Regions from separate parts of the Acidovorax sp. GW821-FHT10A04 genome, predicted to be linked through region 3. Evidence: predicted binding sites of a transcription regulator. Region 3 holds the regulator's gene; each other region holds the start of a gene.
What was found. Region 3 encodes FNR, which switches genes on or off when oxygen is low (the NO sensors DNR and NnrR bind a similar motif). Its sites were predicted from a motif close to TTGATNNNNATCAA; they were not measured.
Positions count from the first base shown of each region.

Region 1: AC07PF_RS22695 (universal stress protein) is a predicted target of FNR. The motif match lies at 2,066-2,079, and genes of this name have one in related genera.
Region 2: AC07PF_RS27625 (hemerythrin domain-containing protein) is a predicted target of FNR. The motif match lies at 1,866-1,879, and genes of this name have one in related genera.

Region 1 is NZ_JBWKNZ010000011.1:222,350-225,617, forward strand. It holds gene bktB (beta-ketothiolase BktB) at 1-291, shown strand, start outside; gene AC07PF_RS22690 (tripartite tricarboxylate transporter substrate binding protein) at 458-1,441, shown strand; gene AC07PF_RS22695 (universal stress protein) at 1,508-1,945, opposite strand; gene AC07PF_RS22700 (2OG-Fe dioxygenase family protein) at 2,147-2,908, opposite strand; gene AC07PF_RS22705 (EAL domain-containing protein) at 3,005-3,268, opposite strand, start outside.
Region 2 is NZ_JBWKNZ010000017.1:21,581-24,848, forward strand. It holds gene creD (cell envelope integrity protein CreD) at 1-968, shown strand, start outside; gene AC07PF_RS27620 (hypothetical protein) at 965-1,288, shown strand; gene AC07PF_RS27625 (hemerythrin domain-containing protein) at 1,309-1,803, opposite strand; gene AC07PF_RS27630 (hypothetical protein) at 1,971-2,552, opposite strand; gene AC07PF_RS27635 (CsbD family protein) at 2,678-2,896, opposite strand; gene AC07PF_RS27640 (DUF1800 domain-containing protein) at 3,249-3,268, shown strand, end outside.
Region 3 is NZ_JBWKNZ010000006.1:190,153-193,420, reverse strand. It holds gene AC07PF_RS14980 (Bug family tripartite tricarboxylate transporter substrate binding protein) at 1-342, shown strand, start outside; gene AC07PF_RS14975 (histidine phosphatase family protein) at 505-1,077, shown strand; gene fnr (fumarate/nitrate reduction transcriptional regulator Fnr) at 1,082-1,801, opposite strand; gene hemN (oxygen-independent coproporphyrinogen III oxidase) at 1,974-3,268, shown strand, end outside.

The DNA of each region.
Region 1 (3,268 bases), on a different contig from region 3:
CAGCTGGCGCTCAAGAAGGCCGGCCTCACGGTGGCCGACCTGGACGTGATCGAGGCCAACGAGGCCTTTGCCGCCCAGGCCTGCGCGGTGACCAAGGACCTGGGCCTGGACCCGGCCAAGGTCAACCCCAATGGCTCGGGCATCTCGCTGGGCCACCCGATCGGCGCCACGGGCGCGCTGATCACCGTGAAGGCGCTGCACGAGCTGCAGCGCGTGCAGGGCCGCTATGCGCTGGTGACCATGTGCATCGGTGGCGGCCAGGGCATTGCCGCGATCTTCGAGCGCATCTGATAACCCGGGGCTGCCATCGCCACCGGCGATGCTGCCACCCCGCATTGGCAAGGCAGCACCCGCGCCGGATCAGCGATCATGGCGAGGTGCTGGCCCAGATCAGCAGAGTGGAGCGCGCGCCAAGCAGCCGCGCCCAACCATTGAACCGACGGAGACATCTTTCACCATGATTCGCACCCTGATTTCCTTTAGTGCGCTGGCCCTCGCCCTGGGCGCCACCGCCTATGCCCAGGCGCCCGCTCCCGCTGCCGGCTACCCCAACAAGCCCATCCGCCTGATCGTGCCCTTCCCGCCGGGCGGCGGCACCGACATCCTCTCGCGCCTGGTGGCCACCAAGCTCACCGAAAGCGCCAAGTGGACCGTGGTCGCCGACAACAAGGCGGGTGCGGGCGGCACCATCGGCATCGGCGAAGCCGTGAAGGCCGCGCCCACGGGCTACGACATCGTGATGGGCCAGAAGGACAACCTGGTCATCGGCCCCTGGCTGTACAAGAACCTGCCCTGGGACCCCACCAAGGACCTGACCGCCGTGGCCCACGTAGCCTACACGCCCGTGGTCATCGCCACCAGCGCCAACTCCAAGTACAAGACCCTGGCCGACGTGGTCGCCGCCGCCAAGGCGGCCCCCGGCACTGTCACCTACGGCTCGCCCGGCAACGGCACCTCCATCCACCTCGCCGGCGACCTGTTCGAGAAGGCCGCGGGCTTGAAGCTCAGCCACATCCCGTACAAGGGATCCAACCCCGCGCTCATGGATGCATTGGCCGGCAACGTGGACCTGCTGATGTCCTCCGTGCCCTCGGCCATGGGCCAGATCAAGTCGGGCAAGCTGCGTCCCCTGGCAGTGACCTCGGCCAAGCGCAGCTCCTCCATGCCCGACGTGCCCACCGTGGCCGAATCGGGCTTCAAGGGCTTCGACGTGAGCACCTGGTACGGCGTGTTTGCCCCCGCTGGCACACCGGCCAGCGTGGTCACGGCCCTGAATGCCGAGATCAACAAGCTCCTGGCCACCGAGGACATGAAGGCCGCCATCCACGCCCAGGGCGCCGAACCCGAAGCCATGTCGGCCGCACAACTCAACGCCCTGCTCAAAGCCGACTACACCAAGTGGAAGGGCATCGTGGAAGCCTCCGGCGCGAAGATCGAATAAGCGCTTTTACCGCACCCATGAAAAATGGCTCCCTCGGGAGCCATTTTTTTGTCAGGCGCCGAAGGCTCAGGTCCGCACCACCAGCACGGGCACGTGAACGGCACCCAGCACGCGCTGGGTCACGCTGCCCAGTACCAGCTTCTCCAGGCCGCGGCGACCGTGCGATCCCATCACCACCAGGTCGGCGCCTGTGCTCAGCACGGCGCTCAGGATGCCATCGTGCACGGTATGGCCTTCACCCACCACGGTGCTGACCTGCACGCCGGCGGCCGCGAGCTCGGTGCGCGCCTTCTCCAGCGCGGCATTGGCTTCTGCCGTGGCGGCGCTCAGGTACTGCGCCTGGCCATAGGCAAAATCGGCGCCCACGCCCGTGAACGGATAGGGATCGACCACGTACAAGGCGGTCACGTCGCTGCCAAAGGTCTTGGCCAGGCCTGCCGCCTTGGCCACTGCCAGCGAGGCAATGTCGGAACCGTCGATGGGAACCAGAATGTGCTTGAACATGGTGTCTTCTCCTTGCATTGAATGCACCCTCGGTGGTGTCCGCAACCAGCTGTCCGCTGGCCCTGGGCGCCGCCTTTGGTGCGATGAGGGACAGTGTGAACCTGCACCATACATCGCATCTTGATCGACATCAAACAGCAAGCGGTCGATCCTGCCATTTGCCCACCATGACGACGCCTTGTCCTACACACGTGGATCGGTCTACCCGACCACATCCGCGCCCTGGAACCCTCCGCGCCGGCAGGTGACCACCAGCGTATCGCGGTAGCCGCCGGGGGCGACGGGCTGGATGGGCGTGGACTCGTGGATCATGCGTGCGTCGTCGAGCAGCAGCAGCGACCAGGGTTCGGTGAGCGTGAAGCGCTGGCCACCAGGGCCGTTGGCCTCGAAGACGCGGGTCTCGCCGCCCTTGATGCCCTCGCGCGCCACCAGGAACACGGCCACCAGGTCCACGCCATCGCGGTGTGCGCCCTCGGGCGTGGGCCGGCCGATGCCGCCTTCGGTATCGATGCGGAACTGGTGCGCCTCCACGGACCAGGCCTGGGGCACCTGGCCCGGTGCAAACACCGCGTCGGAAACACCGGCCAGTGCCACCAGCAACTGCGACCACGCGGGCTGCGCCACGGTGCCGGCCTCCATGGGCGCAAACCAGCGCTCCATGCCGCCATGCAGTGCGTTGTACTCCACAGGCTGCCAATGCGCGCGGTGCGGTACCTGCTGCACCTGCCCCTGCTGCACCACGAAGCAGGAATGGCGCCGGCGCCGGTAGCGCCCGCCGTCCTTGAGGAATTCGTCGGGCGGCAAGGCCTGCCAATCGGCGTTGAATGCCAGCAGCTCGGACAGCGGACAGCCGATCCAGGCCGCCACATCGGCGGGCGAGAGCACGGCGAATCCCGCGCTGTGCAGTTGCGCCGCAGTCCCGGAGGGTGCGGTGAACGGGGGAGAAAAAGTGACTTGGGCCATAGGAGCCCAAGCATAAAGCCTATGCGCCGGCATTGCCCGCAGCCAGCTCGCTCAGGGTGCGCCGGCCAGCAGGGGAGATGATGCAGCGCAAACCGCTCAGACCACCACCTGCGCCGCAATGCGCGGCAGCGCACTGGCTGGCGCCGGACGCCCGAACAGGTAGCCCTGGTAGTGCAGGCAGCCCACGCTGGCCAGCATATCGCGCTGCTCGGGGGTTTCCACCCCCTCAGCGATCACGCCCAGGTCCAGGCTGTGCGCCAGGTTGACGATGGTGCGGGCAATGGCAGCGTCATTGGGGTCGGTGAGCAGGTCGCGCACAAAACTCTGGTCAATCTTGAGCTGGTCCAGCGGCAGCCGCTT
Region 2 (3,268 bases), on a different contig from region 3:
GCGGCATCCGCATGGCCCAGGTCACGCTGGGCGAGCAGGCGTTGCCGCTCAAGCCCGGCACCTTCCACCCCACCTACACGCGCGGCCTGCATGTCAGCCTGCCCGAGTCGGTGCGCGGCCGGGCCGAGGGCCTGACGGCCACGCTGGACCTGGAACTGGTGGGCACCGAGCGCCTTTCCATCGTGCCCCTGGGCGGCAGCACCGAGGTGCAGATGACCAGCGGCTGGCCGCATCCCTCGTTCTCGGGGCGGTTTCTCCCCTCTGAACGCGAGGTGACGAAAGACGGGTTCACCGCCCAATGGCGCCTGTCGTCGCTGGCCACCACGGCCCAGCAGGACATCGCCAACAGCAAGCGCATCTGCGTGAACGGCCAGGACAGCCCGAACGAGTACGCGGCACCGGGCGGCGGCACCGCCAGCGACTGCGCCGACAGCTTCAGCGTGGCCTTCGTCGACCCGGTGAACCCCTACACCCTGGCCGACCGCGCCACCAAGTACGGGGTGCTGTTCATCGCGCTGACCTTCGTGGCCGTGGGCCTGTTCGAGCTCATGAAGAAGCTGCGCGTGCACCCCGTACAGTACCTGCTGGTGGGCAGCGCACTGTGCAGTTTCTTCCTGCTGCTGGTGAGCCTGTCGGAGCACCTGCCCTTCGGCATCGCCTACGGCATCGCGGCCACCGCCTGCGTGCTGCTGCTGGCCTACTACGCGAGCCACATGCTGGGCAGCCTGGCGCGCGGCATCCCGCTCGGCGCAGCCATTGCCCTGCTGTATGGCCTGCTCTACGTGCTGCTGCAGCTGGAGCAGACCGCGCTGGCCGTGGGTGCGATCGCGCTCTTCCTGGTGCTGGCGGCCGTGATGGTGCTGACCCGCAAGGTCAACTGGTACGGACTGACCCCGGCTGCCAACACGCCCCGCCCGCCCGCCCAACCTGGGTTGGCCACCGCCACCCAGCCAGGGAGCCCGTCGTGAACACATCCGCCACGCGACAGCCTCCGTCGGCCTGGGAGCAGCACTTGGCAGCGCCTGCCGCTGCGCCCGCACGGTCTTTGTCGAGTGCCGAGGCCCGGCGCGTGCAACGCCACCGCGACCAGTTGCTGGCCGCCCTGCGGGCGCAGGACCGGGCCGCGCTGCAATGTGCCAAGCAGGCCGTGCTGCGGGCCGCCTATGGCCCACCGGATACGCCGGGCACGCCGGCCTCGGCCGCCCTGCGTGCAGCGCTGCGCGACCTGTCGTGGCACATGGCGATCCTGCGGCTGCCGCGCCACCCGGCCGGCTTGCTGGAGCGCTGAGGACGGGGCCCGGCGGTGGCTCAGGCAGCCACCGGCTGCGCCGGGGACGAGCAGCCCGCGCCGCCGCAGCCATGCACCAGCCCGCCGGGCAGCGCGTCCGGTGCGTTCACCACGCCGGTGGACGCGTCGAAGCCCACACGGCGCAGGTGCAGGGCCAGCGCCGCGTCCATGGTCTGCGCATGCTGGGGAAACCACAGCGCCAGCTCGGCGGCCATCATGCGCAGCACCTGCAGGTCGCCCTGCCCCGCCTGCGCGGCGCCTTCGCGCATGACCTGCAGCACCACCTTGTGCTGCATGCTGTGGCAGTTTCCCGAGGCAAAGCGCGTGGCGGCCATCCACCGATCCTCCATGCCGAAGTGCTGCTCGGTGTGGGCCACGAGTGCCTGCCAGTGGGCCAGCAGCCGCGCGTCGTCCGAGCGCTCCACCTGGGCCAGGAGGTCGACGAACTCCTCGTGGGTTTCGTCCATCAGCGGCAGGTCCAGTGCCAGTGCGTCAGACCATTCCAGTGCTGCCATGTGCCATTCCGTTCTTGCAAACCATTGAAGGGCCAGCTTAGGGACTCCCGGCCCGGGCCGCTTTGACCCAGGTCAGACAGCGCCGCCAATGCAAAAGCCCCGCACGGGGCGGGGCTCTCCTGGGGCACCGCCGCTCCTTGCAGGAGCAGGGGCCGGGTTCAGCGCGCTCAGCTCTGGCCGTACATGCGCTTGGCGTCGTCCACGCACTTGGACTTGGCGTCGCCGCTCATGGCGTCGCAGCGTTCCTTGGCGGCCTTGTAGTTGGCTTCGTTCTTCTCAGCCGTGGCGTCCTTGCGGGCTTCGGCGACCTGGGCGCCCTTTTCTGCGGCATTGTCGGCGGGCTTGGCTGCGGCCTTGGCGACCTTGGCGTTTTCCTTGGCGGTGGTGTGGGCTGCCTTGGCATCCTTCACACACACGTCCTTGGCGTTGCCCTTGAGGTCATCGCACTTTTCCTTGGCCACATCGTAGTCGGCATCGGCACGTGCCACGCGGGCCTTGTTCGTGGCCTTGTCGGAAGGCTTGTGCTGGGCATCCAGCTCGGCCTTGGCGACGTTTTCGGCGCCCTTGGCTTCCTTGACGCAGATGTCCTTGGCGTTGTCCTTCAGGGTGTCGCAGTTCTTCTTGGCGGCTTTGTAGTCGGCCGAGATCTTGTCCTTGGCAGATTTGTACTCGGCGTCGGTCATGGCCATGGCGGAAGTGGCCAGCAGGCCAGCGGCAATGGAAGCGATCAGGGTACGGGCAAATTTCATGGTGTTCTCCTCGGGGTCTCAGGGTGTCTTGTAGGGCGATGAAAGAGCGATGTGCATTCGGTGGCCCGCCAACTGCAGGGTATTGGGCCCTGGAGGGTTCTGGCTACCGGTGCGCCACGGCCATGTCAGTCGTTGAAGCGGAAGTCGGGGTGGCGGCTCTGCCAGTCGCTGAGCTGCTTTTCGGCGGCGTCGCGGGCAATGCCCTGGCGTTCCTGCAGCTTGCCCAGGAACTGCTCGCGCTTGCCATCGATGACGTCGAGGTCATCGTTGGTGAGCTTGCCCCACTGCTCGGTGATCTTGCCTTTGAACTGCTTCCAGTTGCCCTTGATGGTGTCTTCATTCATGGTGTGCATCCTCCAAACATGTCGCTTCAGCCATCCACTCGGATTGCGTGGAACACTTGCGTGATGCGATGGAGAGACTGTAAGAACGGGCCCGCCTGCGGGGCGTAGTCCGCACCATGGAACCCGCGTCGGCGCATGCCTACGGCTTTGCCGGACAAACGCCCGTTAAGGCGTTTGGACCGTTTGTGATCGCCGAAAAAAGCGGGTGTTGCAGCAATGCATCGGAAAAACCCGGCCTGCTCTCTGTGGCGGCACCCGGGCGTTTCTTTTGGTAACGCTTACTAGCATGTAGGGAATGCAACTTTTGTAGGAGGTTGCCTACACTTCTCTACAAATCTTCACAAAAGTCGCTATGACACACGCCCACGAAGC
Region 3 (3,268 bases):
GCCTTCATCAAGGCCGGCAAGGTGCGCCCCCTTGCTGTGGCCAGTGCCAAGCGCCTGCCGCAGCTGCCCGATGTGCCGACCTTCGCCGAGTTGGGCTTCAAGAACGTCGAGGCCTCGGCCCAGGTGGGCATCGTCGCGCCCGCAGGCACACCGGCGGACGTGGTGGCCTCGCTGCAAAAACAGGTGGCTGCGGCCATCAACCAGCCTGCGGTCAAGCAAAAGCTCATCGACTTCGGCATCGAGCCGGTAGCCAGCACCCCGGCCCAGTATGCGGACCTGATCCGCACCGAGACGGACCGGTGGCACAAGCTGATCAAGGCGCAGCGCATTTCGCTCGATTGAGGAGGGAGCACGCACGCTCCCGCCAAGACCCCTGGGCCGCTGCAGGTTTGCGCCGGGCAGGGGCCATCGGGCCACTCCCCGCTACAGTGGAGCCCAGCGGTTCCGTCCGCCACGGGGAGTTTCATGCTGTCCTGCCATTCCCATCATCGTCTGGACGCGGCCATGGGCCGGCGCGCCGTGCTGGGTGCCGGCCTGGCCTTTGCCACGCTGCGCGCCTGGGCGTCCCAGGATTCGCAAGCCGAGGCCCTGCTGCGCGAGGGTGGGGTGGTGGCGGCATTCCGCCATGCCCTGGCGCCGGGTACCTTCGATCCACCGGGGTTTCGCCTGGGCGATTGCAGCACGCAACGCAACCTGAACGACCAGGGCCGTGCGCAGGCTAGGCGCACGGGTGCATGGTTCAAGGAACGCCAACTGCAGCCGGCCAGGGTGCTTTCAAGCCCCTGGTGCCGCTGCATCGACAGCGCCACGCTGGCATTCGCCGCGCCCCAGGTGTGGCCCGCGCTGGGCTCCCCGCGCGGCACGCCCGAGACCACGGGCGCCGAGCATCTGCGCGAACTGCGCCAGGCGCTGGTATCTGTATCCGAGCGCCCCGGCCGTTTCGAGGCCTGGTTCACCCACATGTTCGTGCTGTCCGACCTGGCGGGCGGCAACACCAGTTCCGGCGAGGCGCTGATCCTGCGGGTCGACCGCAGCGGCAAAGTCGAAGTGCTGGCCCGCCTGCAGGTTCCCGGCTGAAGGTTCAGCTACAGGTCTGCGAATTGACGATGCGCTTGAGCGCATCGGTATCGAGGATGCGCACGTGGCGCTGCTTGACCTCGACGATGCCGTCCTCGACGAACTTCGAGAAGGTGCGGCTCACGGTTTCGAGCTTGAGGCCCAGGTAGCTGCCGATCTCCTCGCGCGTCATGCGCAGCACCAGCTCGGACTGCGAGAAACCGCGTGCATGCAGGCGTTGCACCAGGTTCAGCAGGAAGGCCGCCAGGCGCTCCTCGGCGCGCATGCTGCCCAGCAGCAGCATGACGCCGTGCTCGCGCACGATCTCGCGGCTCATGATCTTGTGCACGTGGTGCTGCAGGGCCGTGACCTCGCGCGAGAGTTCCTCGATGCGGTCGAAGGGCATCACGCAGACCTCGGCATCCTCCAGCGCCACGGCGTCGCAGGTGTGGTGGTCGTTGACGATGCCGTCCAGCCCGATGATCTCTCCCGCCATCTGAAAGCCCGTCACTTGGTCGCGCCCATCCTCGGTGGCCACGCAGGTCTTGAAGAAGCCGGTGCGGATGGCGTACAGCGAGGTGAAGGTCTCGCCGTTGCGAAACAGCGTGCCGCCGCGCTTGACCTTGCGCCGCGTGGCCACGATCTCGTCGATGCGCTCCAACTGGGCGTCGTTCAGGCCCACGGGCATGCACAGCTCGCGCAGGTTGCAGTTGGAGCAGGCGACTTTGATGGTGAGCGGGTTCATGGGGGCAGCAGCTGTTGGGGGTTGCGAGCGGATCGCATCCGGCGAGAGGAGCGTGGTGGTGGCTGACATGAATCAAATTGTGGGCCCTGTGGGCCTCGCAACACTTGATCCAGGTCAAGGACGGGGGCGCAGGCCTGCGGCAAAGTGCATATCCAACAAGGAAACGCTCCCCATGACCGCTGTGACGCCCGAACTCCTGACCCGTTTCGACGTGCCGGGCCCCCGCTATACCTCCTACCCCACGGCCGACCGTTTCGTCGAGGCTTTTGGCGAAAGCGACTATGTGCTGGCCCTGGCCCAGCGCAAGGCGGGCACGCCGGGCAAGGCGCTGCCGCTGTCGCTGTATGTGCACATTCCGTTCTGCGAGTCGCTGTGCTACTACTGCGCCTGCAACAAGATCATCACCAAACACCACGACCGGGGCGACGTGTACCTGCGCTACCTGGCGCGCGAGGTGGAGCTGCACACGGCCCACTGCGGCACGGGCCAGGTGGTGAGCCAGCTGCACCTGGGCGGGGGCACGCCCACCTTTCTGTCGGACGACAAGCTGCGCGAGCTGATGGCGGTGCTCAAGCGCAGCTTCACGTTTGCGCCGGGCGGCGAATACTCGATCGAGGTGGACCCGCGCACCGTGACGGCCGAGCGTCTGGCGGTGCTGGCCGAGCTGGGCTTCAACCGCCTGAGCTTTGGCGTGCAGGACTTCGATGCCGACGTGCAGAAGGCCGTGCACCGCGTGCAGCCGGCCGGGCAGGTGTTCGTGCTGGTGGAGGCGGCGCGCAGCCTGGGCTTCGAGTCGGTCAACGTGGACCTGATCTACGGCCTGCCGCGGCAGACGCCCGAGTCCTTCGACCGCACGCTGGAGCAGGTCAAGGCCCTGCGGCCCGACCGCATCGCCCTGTATGCCTACGCCCACCTGCCTGAGCGCTTCAAGCCGCAGCGGCGCATCGTGCCGGCGGAGCTGCCGGCGGCGCCTTCCAAGGTGGCCATGCTCTCGCGCTCGCTGCAGCAGTTCATGGACGCCGGCTATGTGTACGTGGGCATGGACCACTTCGCGCTGCCCAGCGACGCGCTGGCCGTGGCCAAGCGCCAGGGGCGGCTGCACCGCAACTTCCAGGGCTACAGCACGCAGCCCGACTGCGACCTGATCGCCCTGGGCGTGTCGGCCATCGGCCGGGTGGGCGCCACCTACAGCCAGAACGCCAAGACCCTGGACGAGTACTACGACCTGCTGGACCAGGGCCGCCTGCCCGTGGTGCGCGGCCTGGCACTGAACCGCGACGACCTGGTGCGCCGCGCCGTCATCATGGCGCTGATGTGCCAGGGCGAGCTGCTGTTCGAGTCCATCGAGGCGGGCTGGCTGATCGATTTCAGGCGCACCTTCGCGGCCGAGCTGGAGCAACTGGCGGGCCTGCAGGAGCAGGGCCTGGTCAGCGTGACCGACGAGGGCATCTTCGTCTCGGCCATGGG